3 regions of the Rhodococcus sp. H29-C3 genome follow, and region 1 is predicted to be linked to each of the others. Evidence: riboswitches for the same ligand, from Rfam matches in the RefSeq annotation. Region 1 holds a riboswitch; each other region holds the start of a gene.
What was found. Region 1 has a riboswitch for thiamine pyrophosphate ahead of QMK32_RS21635 (3-oxoacyl-ACP reductase). Riboswitches for the same ligand answer to the same signal wherever they lie in the genome.
Positions count from the first base shown of each region.

Region 2: another riboswitch for thiamine pyrophosphate. It lies ahead of thiO (glycine oxidase ThiO); the one in region 1 lies ahead of QMK32_RS21635 (3-oxoacyl-ACP reductase).
Region 3: another riboswitch for thiamine pyrophosphate. It lies ahead of QMK32_RS22095 (TenA family protein); the one in region 1 lies ahead of QMK32_RS21635 (3-oxoacyl-ACP reductase).

Region 1 is NZ_JASITC010000015.1:7,838-13,059, forward strand. Features, by position in the region: gene QMK32_RS21625 (alpha-hydroxy-acid oxidizing protein) at 1-401, shown strand, start outside; gene QMK32_RS21630 (alpha-amylase family glycosyl hydrolase) at 398-1,702, shown strand; TPP riboswitch at 1,814-1,903, shown strand; gene QMK32_RS21635 (3-oxoacyl-ACP reductase) at 1,950-2,720, shown strand; gene QMK32_RS21640 (LLM class flavin-dependent oxidoreductase) at 2,722-3,993, shown strand; gene QMK32_RS21645 (glycoside hydrolase family 183 protein) at 4,032-5,222, shown strand, end outside.
Region 2 is NZ_JASITC010000001.1:459,592-464,341, reverse strand. Features, by position in the region: gene QMK32_RS02300 (NUDIX hydrolase) at 1-610, shown strand, start outside; gene thiE (thiamine phosphate synthase) at 639-1,331, opposite strand; TPP riboswitch at 1,357-1,467, shown strand; gene thiO (glycine oxidase ThiO) at 1,468-2,529, shown strand; gene thiS (sulfur carrier protein ThiS) at 2,526-2,741, shown strand; gene QMK32_RS02280 (thiazole synthase) at 2,734-3,486, shown strand; gene QMK32_RS02275 (ABC transporter ATP-binding protein) at 3,570-4,532, shown strand; gene QMK32_RS02270 (ABC transporter permease) at 4,532-4,750, shown strand, end outside.
Region 3 is NZ_JASITC010000016.1:4,979-9,728, forward strand. Features, by position in the region: gene QMK32_RS22090 (ABC transporter substrate-binding protein) at 1-558, opposite strand, end outside; gene QMK32_RS22095 (TenA family protein) at 555-1,295, opposite strand; TPP riboswitch at 1,289-1,388, opposite strand; gene QMK32_RS22100 (hypothetical protein) at 1,533-1,940, shown strand; gene QMK32_RS22105 (hypothetical protein) at 1,993-2,646, opposite strand; gene QMK32_RS22110 (carboxylesterase/lipase family protein) at 2,759-4,294, shown strand; gene QMK32_RS22115 (ATP-dependent DNA ligase) at 4,349-4,750, shown strand, end outside.

The DNA.
Region 1 (5,222 bases):
GACCGATCGTATTGAAGGGAATCTGCACGGTTGCCGACGGCCGAGCAGCCGTCGATCACGGGGTGGACGGGATCGTGGTGTCCAATCACGGTGGGCGCCAGATCGACGGCGCTCGTTCGTCGTTGAGCGCGTTGCCGGATATCGTGGACGCCGTCGGTGATCAGCTGACGGTCTTGTTCGATTCCGGTGTGCGCACCGGGTCCGACATGGCGAAGGCGCTAGCGTTGGGGGCCGACGCGGTGCTGCTGGGGCGGCCGTTTCTGTACGGTTTGGCGCTCGGCGGCCAGGACGGTGTGGCGCATGTATTGCGTTGTCTTCTCGCTGAATTCGATCTCGTCACCAGCTTGTCGGGTCATACCGGTGCCGCCGAGCTCGGTCGTGAGTCGGTGATCCGAGCATGAGCGGTCAACCTGCCTGGGTCGATCACGCTATCTGGTGGCACATCTATCCTCTGGGATTCGTCGGTGCCCCGATTCATGACTGGGACGGCGGTTCGCTCGAGGACGAGCATCGACTGCACCGCATCGTCGACTGGTTCGACTACGCCGTGGAACTAGGGGCGTCGGGAATTGCCCTCGGTCCGATCTTCGCCTCCGCAAGCCATGGATACGACACCATCGATCATTTTCGCATCGATTCGCGGCTCGGCACCGAAGCGGACTTCGACGACGTCATCGGCCAAGCTCGTTCGCGTGGACTGCGAGTCATGCTCGACGGCGTATTCAACCATGTGGCACAGGCATTTCCGCGATTCGTGCAGGCGCTCGAAGCGGGACCGGATTCACGGGAGTCCGAGTGGTTCCACCTCGACTGGTCCGGTGCAGGACCGACTCATCGTAATTTCGAGGGCCACGATGAACTGGTGACGCTCAACCATGACAGCGCCGCGGTCGAGCAGTATGTCGTCGATGTCATGTCGCATTGGCTCGAACGGGGTGCAGACGGATGGCGTCTCGACGCGGCATACGCTGTGCCGCCGCGGTTCTGGGCGGCGGTTATTTCGCAGGTTCGACAGAAGTTCCCCGACGCCTACTTCCTCGGTGAGGTCATCCACGGTGATTATGCAGCCATCGTGAAGGCGAGCTCACTGGATTCGGTGACTCAGTACGAGCTGTGGAAAGCGTCGTGGAGTGCAATCTCGGAAAGGAACTTCTTCGAGTTGTCGCACGCGCTCGGGCGTCACAACGAGTGGCTCGAGACGTTCGTTCCGGCTACGTTCGTCGGTAATCACGACGTGGCCCGCATCGCCAGCACCATCACCGACGAACGCCATCTCGAGCATGCGCTCGTGGTCCTGTTCACGGTCGGGGGCATGCCGATGATCTACTACGGCGACGAACAGGGCTTCCGCGGCGCGAAAGAGGAGCGTGTCGGTGGCGATGACGAGGTTCGGCCGGAATTTCCCAGCAGCAGAGAGGAACTCGCCCCGTACGGTTGGCCGACGTTCCATCTGCATCAGCAGCTGATCGGGCTTCGCCGCAGGCATCCCTGGCTCGTCGAGGCGCGCACCGAGACGGTGGAGCTGTCCAATACCGCGATGCTGTACCGCGTCCACTCGGGTGACGAGCAGTTGCACGTGGCGTTGAACCTCGGTGACGAGGAAGTGACGTACCGCGTGGACGGCGAGATATTTGCCGGCGAAGCACATGCGGGCGGCGGATCCACCAGGATTCCACCCCACGGCTGGGTGGTGCTGGGCTAGGTGCAGGCGTCATTCGGGGTCCGGACGTACCGAAAATCGACTTGTCCGGTATCTATACGTATTTCTACGATGGATGCTAGATAGACGGATATTCGGCAAGAGGTTACAGTCTTCCTCGACACGGGGTGCCTAACGGCTGAGAACACACCCGTCGAACCTGATCTGGTCAACACCAGCGTAGGGATGTCTGCACGTGGGATACGTGCATGCTCTGCGCGGTGTGGGCCGGAAGAGCGAAAGGCCTGACATGAACATCCAGTCGAAAAAGTTGGACGAGCAGACAGTAGTCGTCACCGGAGCGGGCAGAGGTCTGGGCACCGCGGTGGCCAGGGCATTCGCGCGAGAAGGCGCTCGCGTCGTGGTGAACTACCGCAACAGCCGAGTCTCGGCGGAGGCGCTGGCGTCAGAGATCGGCGGGATAGCGGTCCAAGCCGACATCACCGACGCCGAGCAGGTGGACGCGTTGTTCACCGAAGCCGAAGCGCACTTCGGTTCCTCCGTGACGACGGTGGTCAACAACGCGTTGGCCGACTTCTCGTTCAACGGGGACGCGCGCAGCAAGGCCGACTCGATCACATGGGACGAGTTCGACGCGCAGTTCCGTGGCACTGTGCGTGGTGCGCTGACGACTACGCAGCGAGCGCTGAAGGGGATGCGCGCAGCAGGATTCGGCCGAATCATCAACGTGGGCACCAATCTTTTCCAGAACCCAGTGGTGCCGTACCACGACTACACGGCATCGAAGGCTGCGCTGTTGTCTCTGACTCGAACTCTCGCAGCGGATCTCGGCGGCGACGGTATCACTGTGAACATGGTGTCGGGTGGCCTACTGCGGACCACCGACGCCAGTGCCGCTACACCAGAGGAAGTATTCGACCTCATCGCGGCGTCGACGCCGTTGCAGCGAGTGGTGACACCAGAGGAGTTCGCAGATGCCCTGTTGTTCTTCGCGTCTCCGTGGTCGAGGTCGGTGACCGGACAGAATTTGGTTGTGGACGGCGGCTTGGTCAAGGACTGACATGCTGCACCTCAACGCATTCCTCTACGGCTGTGGGCATCACAGTGCAGCGTGGCGTCACCCGAATTCGAGGGTCGAGGACCTCGGCGATATCAGCTACTACCAAGAACTCGCGCAGACCGCGGAGCGGGGCAAGTTCGACGCCGTGTTCTTCGCGGACGGACACTCCGTTCGTGATCCGGCCGGCGCGGGCACCTGGTTTCTCGAACCGATCACAGCCCTGACGGCGATGGCCGGAGCGACCACCCATATCGGCCTGGTCACCACCATATCCACGACGTTCTACACACCGTTTCACGCTGCGCGGTTGCTCGCCTCGCTCGATCACATCAGTGGTGGCCGCGCAGGATGGAACGTCGTGACCTCGATGTTCGACGCCGAGGCGCGCAATCATGGATTCGAGGACATTCCGGCACGGGTCGAAAGGTACGAACGCGCAGAGGAATTCGTCGAGGTTGCCCTCGCGCTATGGGACAGCTGGGAACGGGACGCGCTGGTACTGGATCGCGAGGGAATGTATGCGGATCCGGCGAAGGTGCATCCCATCGATCACGTCGGCAAGCACTTTCGGGTGGACGGCCCGTTGACGGTCCCCCGGTCTCCGCAGGGACGTCCGGTGCTGTTCCAGGCAGGCGCGTCGGGACCGGGGCGTGATCTTGCGGCTCGTTACGCGGAGGCGATCTACGCCGTTGCCTACGATTCCGAGGCCGGCGCCGCCTACTCTTCGGATGTCAAGCGCCGCATAGATGCTGCCGGACGAGACAGCTCGTCCGTCGGAATCATGCCGGGTTTGGTGACGTATGTCGGGTCGACGATGAGCGAGGCGAATGCGAAGAAGGCCGAGCTCGATGCACTGCTTCCCGTCGAGCAGTCGTTGCGCACACTGGGGATGTTCGTGGAGCAGGACTGCAGCGATTGGGAGCTCGACGGACCGGTTCCTGCTCTTCCGCCGATCGAGGAGTTCACCGGACCGCACGGTCGATACGAGACGATCCTGCGGACAATCGCCAAAGACGACCCGACTGTCCGCCAGCTTCTCGGGACACTCGCAGCAGGTGGAGGGCACGCCACGATGATCGGAACGCCGGAATCGATCGCCGACGAGATCTCCGAGTGGGCGCGCAGAGGAGCTGCCGACGGCTTCAATCTGATGCCACCGCTGTATCCGGACAGTCTCGACGACTTCGTCGATGAAGTGGTGCCAATTCTTCAGTCACGCGATCTCTTTCGTAAGGAGTATTCTTCGCGCTCACTGCGCGAGAATCTGGCATGATGCGCTGGCACGGGTGGTGCATCCGCAGAAGGGGGAGTATGTCGGAGCGAATGGCCGTCGTGACAGCTGTTGTCGTTCTCGGGTCCGTGGTGATCGTGTTCGGGGATGGCGTCCCGGCTACCGCCGAACCTCTCGTCCCTCCCGGCGCGTGCGCGGCCGACCTGACGAACGAGACCGGGTCGCTGGTCCCGGAGGATCTCTCGATTCCGATCCCATTTCCGCATCTCGCACCCGTGCCGTATCCAGCCCCGACGACGGCCCCGACACGTATCGACCCGGAACCGTTGCCGGCGGACCCTTGCTTGGATCCGTGTCCGGACCTGACCGATGAGACCCGCGATCCCACAACGCTTTCGAGTGAATTGGACATTCCCTGGATCGGATTCGAGTTCAAACCGTTCACCATTCCGATCCCGATCCCCGGTCCCGAATTGGAGCTTCCGCCTCCTCCCGATCCAGCGTCACCTCCCGTCGAACCGGCGGCCAGAACTTCTGCACCGCCGATGCCGCAGATCGGCAACGTCACCCGTGTTGCCAAACAGACAGGCGCGGGATCGATCAATCGCACCGACAAACGGTGGCAGGTCTACGGAACGGACCTGGGCATGATGTGGGAGAGCGCCCCCGGACAGATAGCGACGGTATTCGGCGATACCGTCGGCAAAGGCTTCCATCCACCTGGAGGGCAGGGGCCGGATTGGCGCAGCAATGTACTCGCGTTCAGTTCCGACACCGATCTGTCCGACGGGGTTACCTACGACAGCATGGTGCAGGACAGTCGTTGTCACGCAGCTGAACTCCTTAGCAGTCGCAAGCTCGACAACGTCGAGATCACCACGATTCCCACCTCTGGCTTTGCGATCGGCGATCGTCAATACATGAGCTACATGTCCATCAGGACGTGGAACAGTATCCCGGGAACCTGGTGGACCAACTACGGTGGGATCGCGTACTCGGACGACGGCGGCTCCACCTGGACGAAGGATCCGTACGCACAGTGGGACAACATCTTCGGCGTCAGTAAGTTTCAGGTGACGTCGATGGTCCCGCAGGGTGACTTCGTGTACATGTTCGGTACCCCGAACACCAGACTCGGCGACGTCGGCGTCGCACGCGTCCCGAAGGGGCAGGTGCTGAACAAGTCCGCGTATCAGTATTGGAGCGAGGGCAACTGGACACCGGTCGGAGGGTATGGCGCAGCGTCGACGATCGTGGCGGCCCCGGCAGCT
Region 2 (4,750 bases), on a different contig from region 1:
GGAAGCCGGAATCGGTGCCGACAACGTTTTCGTACGCGGCGAAGTCGAGACGGCACGGATGGCGAGCGGATGGTCCTACACGACCGTCGTCGCCGACGCGGCCACCCAACTCGACACCACGATAAACGGTGAGAGCACCGAACTCCGGTGGGTTCCGGAGAGCCTGGTCGATCAACTGCCCCTACATCCGGGATTCGCCGCCAGCTGGGCCTCCCTGCGCATCAGCCCGCTACGAGTTCTGCTGGACACCGCGAACGTACTCGGCTCGAGGCCCGACGGTTGGTGGCGTGATCGCAGCGGCGCAACAGGCAAGTTGCTGAGCTCGCTGGCGGGCACCCTTCCGCGAACCGTCGAGCTGCCGGGTGTCGGCTTCGGCTGGCTCACCCGGATCGAGGCCGTACTCGAAGGTGAAGCACGAGCAGCGCAGTTCGAGGACATCAGAGTCCCCCTGATCCACGCCGCCGGCAGCGGGGACGACGAGCTCGCATCACAGGCACAGGCGTCGACGACACTCACTGCTGTGGTCACCGCGGACCGCGGACTGCAGCAACGGATCCCGACGTCGGTGCAGGTGCTATCGCCGTCGACCGTGCTGGGATGGCTCGGCTAGCCAGCCGTGCATTTTCGGATCTACCGGGTCAGCCCTGCAACGCGAGCTTGAGCTCCCGTGCAGCTGCCTGTGGATCTCGAGCTTTGGTGATGGCCCGTACGACGACGATGCGATCCGCGCCCGCGGCGAGAACTTCGTGGACGTTCTCGGCGTCGATCCCGCCGATGGCGAACCACGGCCGCGTCGGAGCGGATTCCGCGGTACTGCGCAACAGGTCCAGACCGGCTGCTTTCCGGTTCGGTTTGGTCGGTGTGGCCCAGATCGGCCCGGTAGCGAAATAGTCGACGCCGTCCTCGATGGCAGCGAGAGCGGCCTGGCTTCGATTCTGTGTCGACCGCCCGATGACGACGTCGGGGCCGAGGATCTGGCGCGCATAGTGGACCGGAAGATCACCCTGGCCGAGATGCAGCACGTCGGCGCCCGATGCGAGGGCAAGATCGGCGCGGTCGTTGACTGCGAGGAGAGCACCGTGACGTTTGGTGGCGGCCGACAGAATTGCCAGCGCAGCCAACTCGTCCTTGGCTTCGAGCGGGCCGAACGTGCGCTCGCCTTCGGAGTTCTTGTCGCGAAGTTGAATGACGTCGACGCCACCGGACAGTGCGGCCTCGGCGAACTGGGCGAGATCGCCGAGTTCGCGTCGAGCATCGGTGCACAGATACAGCCGAGCTGATGTCAAACGCTCACGCGCTTCCGGGTTGCGGATGATCCGATCGCTTTGCACACCGGCAACGGTAGTCTGTTGGCGAGAGTCGATACACGGGAGTCCCAGGTACGTGGGGCTGAGAGTGGACACGCCGTCCTTACCGTCAATACCTGACCCGGATCATGCCGGCGCAGGGAGTGAGGTGGTGAGAGAAGTGCCCAAGAGTCTTTCCGTGGTCGGCGGCGGAGTGATCGGCCTCGCAGTGGCCGCACGATCGGCGCGCGACGGCTGGTCCGTGCGGCTACACGATCCGTCGGTCGGTACCGGTGCATCGTGGGTGGCCGGGGGAATGCTCGCGCCGCTGTCCGAGGGGTGGCCTGGCGAACACGAACTGCTCGAACTCGGCGCTCATTCCCTCGCCAGATGGCCCGAATTTGCACGAGCGCTCCCTGGCCCGTCGGTGTTCTCCGCCACCGGATCACTGACAGTGGCCCTCGATGCAGCCGACGCAACCGATCTGCGAACCATTGCCGATTGGGTCGGGAAGCAGGGGCACGATCTCGAGATCCTCGGTCGGGCACAGATCCGGGAGCTCGAGCCTTCCCTTGCCCAGAACATTCGCCTCGGGCTGTTGGCACCCACCGAACTGGCCATCGACAACCGCATGCTGCTCGAAGCACTGCACACCGCAGCGGTGAGCGCAGGCGTCGAATTCTCCACCGACACCGTCACCGATCTCGACGCACTGACTACCGACCGCATCGTGCTGGCAGCAGGCGCCCAGACCTCCGCGCTCCTCGCCGATGTACCGGTCCGGGCAGTCAAAGGCGAAATACTTCGTCTACGACGCAGACCCAGTGCCACACCTGCCCCGACCCGAACGATCCGCGGCAGCGTCCACGGACGCGCGATCTACCTGGTGCCGCGCGGAGACGGACTGGTTCTCGGGGCCACACAATACGAATCGGGTCAGGACACCCAGGTCACCGTGGCAGGCGTCCGAGACCTCATCGCCGACGCAGAGCGGTTGATGCCGGGCCTCGGCGAATACGAACTTCACGAATGCGCAGCAGGCCTGCGCCCGATGAGCCCCGATGGGTTGCCACTCATCGGCAAGATCTCCGACCGCGTCATCGTCGCGTCGGGCCACGGCCGCAATGGAATCCTGTTGATGCCCATCACCGCAGACGCCGTCGCTGCACTACTGGAAGACGACGCACTCATCGAAGCGAAGGCCGCAGACCCGGCCCGATTCACCACAGATAGGAAACAATGACTGCCCTGGCAATAGGTGTCACCGTCAACGGTGAGGACCACCTCCTGACCGAAGAGATGACAATGCGTCAACTGCTCGAACATCTTTCGATGCCACCGAAGGGAATCGCCGTCGCCGTCGACGGCGTGGTGCTACCGAAGAGCCGTTGGGATTCGACCACGGTGAGCAAAGGCTGGACCATCGACGTACTGACGGCGGTGCAGGGTGGTTGATTCTCTGAAGATCGCGGACAGGACGTTCGACTCGCGGCTCGTCATGGGCACCGGTGGAGCGGCCAATCTCGCGGTTCTCGAAGAAGCCCTCGTGGCCTCCGGTACCGAATTGACCACTGTGGCGATGCGTCGAGTCGACGCCGCGGGTGGCACCGGTGTCCTCGACCTGTTGCGACGGCTGAACATCGCACCGTTGCCCAACACCGCCGGATGTCGCGGTGCCGCCGAGGCAGTACTGACCGCGCAACTCGGACGCGAGGCGCTCGAGACCGACTGGGTGAAACTCGAGGTCATCGCCGACGAGCGAACCCTGCTGCCCGACGCCATCGAATTGGTCAAGGCCGCAGAACAACTGGTCGACGACGGATTCAACGTGCTGCCCTACACCACGGACGACCCCGTCCTGGCCAAGCGACTCGAAGACATCGGTTGCGTCGCCGTCATGCCCCTCGGTGCACCCATCGGAACCGGCCTCGGCATCTCGAATCCGCACAACATCGAGATGATCGTCGACGCAGCGACCGTGCCCGTCATCCTCGATGCGGGCATCGGCACGGCAAGCGACGCGGCGCTGGCGATGGAACTCGGCTGCGACGCCGTCCTACTGGCAACGGCGGTCACCAGGGCACAAGACCCTGCGCTCATGGCGTCGGCGATGAAGCATGCCGTCGTGGCCGGTTACCAGGCCCGCCAGGCCGGCCGGATACCGAAACGTTTCTGGGCTCAGGCGAGTTCACCGATGTAGCTGCACGTCATCCCAAAGGATGACCTCAGGTCGCGACTCAGGGGTGATGTGCCGGGGCAGTTCGGTAGTGGACAGTGAGTCCCATGATCGAAGTCAAAGGACTGACCAAACAGTTCGGAAACACCAAGGCGGTCGAAGACCTGACCTTCACGGTGAAGCCCGGCATCGTCACGGGCTTCCTCGGACCAAACGGTGCGGGCAAGTCGACGACCATGCGCATGATCCTCGGATTGGACCGCCCCACCAGTGGGGTGGCGCTGATCGAGGGCAAGCCCTACAACAAGATCAAGCAACCGCTCCGGACGGTCGGTGCTTTGCTGGATGCGAAGTGGGTGCATCCCAACCGGTCTGCGCGGGCACATCTCGAGTGGATGGCCGCGTCCAACGACATCGCGAAGTCTCGAGTGGACGAGGTGCTTCGGCTCGTCGGCCTCACCGACGTCGCGAAGAAGAACGCGGGCGGGTTCTCGCTCGGTATGTCACAGCGACTCGGCCTTGCCGGTGCGCTTCTGGGTGACCCGAAAGTCCTTCTGTTCGACGAGCCGGTCAACGGGCTCGACCCCGAAGGCATTGTCTGGATTCGCAAATTCATGCAGCGCCTCGCAGCCGAAGGCAGAACGGTCCTCGTCTCGAGTCATCTGCTGTCCGAAATGGCACAGACAGCAGAGAATCTCGTGGTGATCGGTCGCGGAAAGCTGATCTTCGACTCGTCGGTCCAGGATTTCATCGACCACGCGTCCGAGGCCTCGGTCCGAGTTCGAAGCCCACAGCTCGACGCCCTTCGCAGTGCGTTGACCTCCGCCGGATTGACGGTGCGCGAACCGGATTCGGCAGAGGAGCTGCAGCCCTCGCTCGTCGTTGTCGACTCGTCCACCGATGCGATCGGTGACATCGCAGGCCGTGCCGGCATCGTGCTGCACGAGTTGTCCTCGCAGCGTGGCTCGTTGGAGGAAGCGTTCATGAAGCTCACAGGACACGACGTGCAATTCCACGGCGAAGGTGCCGAAGATCCGAACATTCAGCAAGCGATGGGTGGTTCACTCTGATGGGTGTCCTGGCAGCGGAACGAATCAAAATCACCTCGACCAAGTCACCGTGGTGGTGCACGATAGCCATCATCGTGCTCGGACTCGGCTTGGCGGCGATCGTCGGCATCACGTCCAAGTTGGGTGTCAATTCTTACAACAATCAACTCGCACAGGGTGATCAGCCCGACTTCGAACCGTTCTTTCCGTCCGCGTTCGAGGCAGTAGGCAGCGGTGTC
Region 3 (4,750 bases), on a different contig from region 1:
CAAGTAGGACACGGTGAAGTCGGCTGTGCCCGAATACACGGCCTCGTAGGCCGACGTTCCGAGCACGACGGTCTCGTACTCACCTGCGCCGCCGTCGTTCTGAATGACCTGGCGTAGTCCTGCCTTCTCGCCGGTATCGCCGAAGCCTGCGTAGACCTTGCCGTCCAATGCTTTCGGGCTCGGTATGTCTTCGCGATCGGCTTTAACACCGATTCCGGTGGCCCAGTGTTGCAGCGGAGCCAGTACTGAAATAATTTGGGCCCCTGCAGTTTTTGCGAATGTAGTCGAACTCTGAGTGCTGATGCCGAACTCGGCATTGCCCGCGTCGACCAGCGTGTCCGGAGAAGTGCTGTTGTAAGGCAGTACTTCGACGTCGAGTCCGGCGTCGGCGAAGTACCCCTCCTGTAAAGCGACGTACAGTCCGGTGTGGTTGGTGTTCGGTGTCCAGTCGAGTGCGAAGCGGATGATGTCGGAGTCAGTGGATTGTGCACACGAAGTCAGCGATGTGATGGTAGCGACGGCAACTGCGATGGCGCCGATCCTTCGGGAAAGTGTCACAGTGCTACCTCCGACGCAGCAATCTCGGAAGAGGGAAGCGGCCACGGTGTGGGGTGAAGTGCACTGTCCCAGAACATCGATTCGTACCGCGTCGCGATGACGAATGCGTCGATCATGGCGCTTCGTTGAGCGTCGGTAGCGAATCGAGCGGCGTCGTCGACCAGGAGGCGCGCGCATTCGACGGCATCACGGAATTCTACCGAGTCGTACGTCGAAACCCATTGCGCGTAGGGATGATTCGGATCACGTTGAAGAACCTGCTGGGCCGATACCGAAAGGCGAACGGCCACGTCGGCATAGATCCAGAAGCATGGCAGGATCGCCGCCGCCGCAACGGGATAGGGCTCGGTGGCAGCGGTTGCTACCAAATACGAGACGTATCCGAGGCAGGTGGGTGAATGTATGGCCCGCGCGTTCGTCGTGGGGAGTGCGTCACCGGAGAGCAGTGACTCGTGAAGTGTTGCCTCCTCGACTGCGCTCGCCGCGGAGGTGGCCCAAAAGGCGGCCGTCGCAGTATCCGGCGCTTTCGATGCCAGAATGGCCAGCGCCTTCGCGTATCCCGCCAGATACAGCCGATCCTGCTCGAGATACGTGCGGAACGCGTCGAGCGGCAAAGTGCCTTCGCCCAGCAGTGTCAGAAATTCGAGTTGGTCGATCGCGTGACGCAACGAAGTCGTTGCGGTCCACATCAGATCCGTATGGCGGACAGGATCCACCGAGTTTACAGGCGCAATCATCGCCTTGACATCCCTTCGTCAGCATTACCTGCATCAGGTTCGACGGGTGTGATCTCAGCATCCGCATGTACGGACGCACCCCGTGTCAGAACACCGCCGACCCTAGCACCCTTGGTCGGCGATGCAGTGTGAGCGGGCCGTAGACCTCTCCACGACCAACCCTGTCGACTACGACCGAACGGTGAGGCGAAGCTCGATCCTGTGATCGTGAGTACACCGGGCGCTTACGATGGCGGCATGAATGCACCGAGGAGATGGACGAAGTCAGCAGCAGTCTTGGTTTTCACGGCCGCGGCGTTACTCGCAGGAAGCGGAATTGCGACTGCCGACGAGTGGCCGCCGATACCGAATTACCCGAGCCCGAGCGTTCCGTTCGAGACAAAGGGATTCCTGACGCCGACCGATCCGGCCTATTGGAATCCCTTTCTCGCCGAGAATCGGCTGACGTCGCCGTATGGAACGAGCACCAGGATCGTCTGCACCGCTTTTCACGGAGTGCTCACCGGATGCTGGCAGGCCGACGCACAAGGCAACCCACACAAGTTGGTTGCGCTTCCGTTCGACTTCCCGAACGTGACCGGATCCTCGATGCCAGGTGGCGGCCCGCAGCATTTCGTCTATCCAGGATTCATACCCGGAATCTGATCTGATTTCGTGAGGTCGCGCGCGCTTGCGGAACACCCCCTCGGAATAGCGGCTACTTCAGCTCGAATACCTTGTCCGACACCGTGAATCTATGGCCGACCTGATCCAGGCAGGTGACCCCGGACGACTCTTCGACTCGGCATTCGAGCCCATTGGAACGTCCACTTCCGGGTACGGCGAGTGTGACGCCGTACGGCAATTCTTTCGCCGTCCCGTCGAATCGATGAAAGCGTGGATCGCCAGAGCTGAGAAACCTGGCAGGGGATCCGGCAGTGATCTCGATGGTGTTGGGAGCGACCGAAGACTCCGGAGCACCACTTCCCGCCACTCGCGGGGCCGAGCGAGGGAACTCACCGTGACACCCAGCGACGGAGGTCTCGGTGACGACGATCGCGCATTCGAACTTGCCACTCGGGCTGGCGAAGTAGAAGAACCCGGCAGTGCTTTCGTACTGGGACGGGTCGACGGTCGGTGGAGGACTGCTCGTCGTCGACTTTTCGGGGGTCGTCGACTCGGTTGTTGTCGGGGCGGCCGACGTCGTCGGCGAGGGTGGAGTAGCGGGCGTCGTGCGGACTACCGACGGTGGGTCGGTGTCGACGGTGGCAAGAGGCGCCGTCGCGCTGTCGTCGACATCGGACCCGCATCCGGCAAGAACCAGCAAGGACGCGGCAGCAACGGCTGCGCCGTATGCGCGTAGTCGGTTCATCCTGCCAGCTTAAAGCGGACGGATCGATCTCAGGAATTGGTACCTTGACCAGTATCGGATGGGTATACGTCGGATACGGAGGAATGCCTTGACCGAAGTCGAGCAAGCCGGCATGTGGACATGTCAGGTACACACTCCGGATGGCGATGTGATCGGGTATCGCGACGGCACACACTTCGTGTGGAAGGGAATCCCATACGCGGCTGCGACCGACGGCGAACATCGCTTCAGGTCGCCGCGGCCGGTGGAACCGTGGGCAGGAGCGCGGGATTGTCGAAGTTTCGGTGATGTCGCGCCCCAGGGCAAAGCTAGTCCGGTGCCGATCGATCCGGCGATCCCGATGTCGGAGGACTGTCTGTCGGTGAATGTCTGGGCCCCCGAGCCCGACGGTCGACCTCGGCCGGTGATGGTGTGGATTCACGGCGGTGCCTACTCGCTCGGTTCCGCTGCACAGAGCGTCTACGACGGCAGGAGGCTGGCCGAACTCGGTGACCTGGTGCTCGTCACCGTCAACTATCGCGTCGGTGCTTTCGGATTCCTCGACTTGTCGTCGTTCTCCACAGCGGAGACGGTCTTCGAGACGAATCTCGGCTTGCGTGATCAGATCGCGGCACTCGAATGGGTGCAGCGTTGCGTGGAATCGTTCGGTGGTGATCCGTCGAAAGTGACCGTGTTCGGCGAGTCCTCGGGTGGCGCGTCGGTCACGACACTGATGACCTCGCCAAAGGCCGAGGGACTGTTTCACCGCGCTATCGTGCAAAGTGCGCCCGCGACGTCGGTGTACGGACCGGAACGCGCGGCGGCCGTGGCCACGAGATTCCTCGAACTCGTCGATATCACTCCGGATCGAATCGGGGAGTTGAAAACCGTCGACTTCATGCGTCTCGTCGAGGCGGGCGACACCCTGTGTTACGAGGTTCCGACGCGGGTGCCGGGCACATTGGGGCTCGCGCCGGTGGTCGACGGAGATATCGTCCCGCGGTATCCCGTTGCAGCGTTCCAGAAGGGATACTCGCACCGCATCCCGTTGATCATCGGAACGAATCACGACGAGGCATCGATCTTTCGTTTGATGAAGTCACCGTTGATGCCGGTCACGTCGGACACCGTCACGGAGATGTTTCGTGCGATCGCGAACGATCACTCGGACCTGCCGGCGTTCCGGATCGCCGAAATCATGTCGGCTTATCCGGATCGTTCGACATCGGCTGGCGCACTTGCGATGTCGAGAGATGCTGGATTTCGAATGCCGACCATGTGGATCGCGGACGCGCACAGTAGGCACGCGCCGGTCTGGATGTATCGATTCGATCATGCGACACCGATGCTGAAAGCTGCTCGTATAGGTGCGGGGCACGCGACCGAGTTGCCTTATGTCTTCGGCAATTTCGGAACGTTGAACAGAGATCCGACATTCTGGCTCGGCGGCCGCAAGGCAGCGACGGCAGTATCGCTGCGTGTGATGAAGAGATGGGTCGCCTTTGCCCTGCACGGAGTCCCAGCCACCCTCGACGGTGCGAAGCATTGGGCGCCGTACGTCGAACCGACCCGTTCCACACTTGTCATCGACGCCCAGGATTCTCTTGTCGAAGATCCGGATGCCGCTCTCCGCGCGGCATGGGGAGATCAGGTTCTCGGCTTCACCTGACTTTTGGTCGGGCACGGTGGATTGAGGTGGTCCACTTCTGGATACCTACATCTGGTGCTGTTCATCCGAATCGTCGAGACCTCGTTGGCCGTGGGCGCCACTCGCTCCCGTAAGGCCAAGACCGAGGCGCTGCGGCTGTTGCTCACAGAGGTCGACCCATCGGAGATTGCCACCGTTGTAGCGTGGCTGTCCGGTGAATTGCCGCAGGGCCGAATCGGCGTGGGGTGGCGGACCTTGGCCGATATCGACGTCGATCCGTCGGCTGCGGGCACACTTACCGTCGCCGAGGTCGATACGAAGATCACGAAAATTGCCTCGACGTCCGGTCCGGGTTCGAGCGCCCGGCGTCGCGAGGTCCTGACGGATCTTCTTGGGCGGTCGACGAGCGACGAGCGAGTGTTTCTGGTTCGGTTGCTGACCGGCGAGTTGCGCCAGGGTGCGCTCGAAGGTGTCATG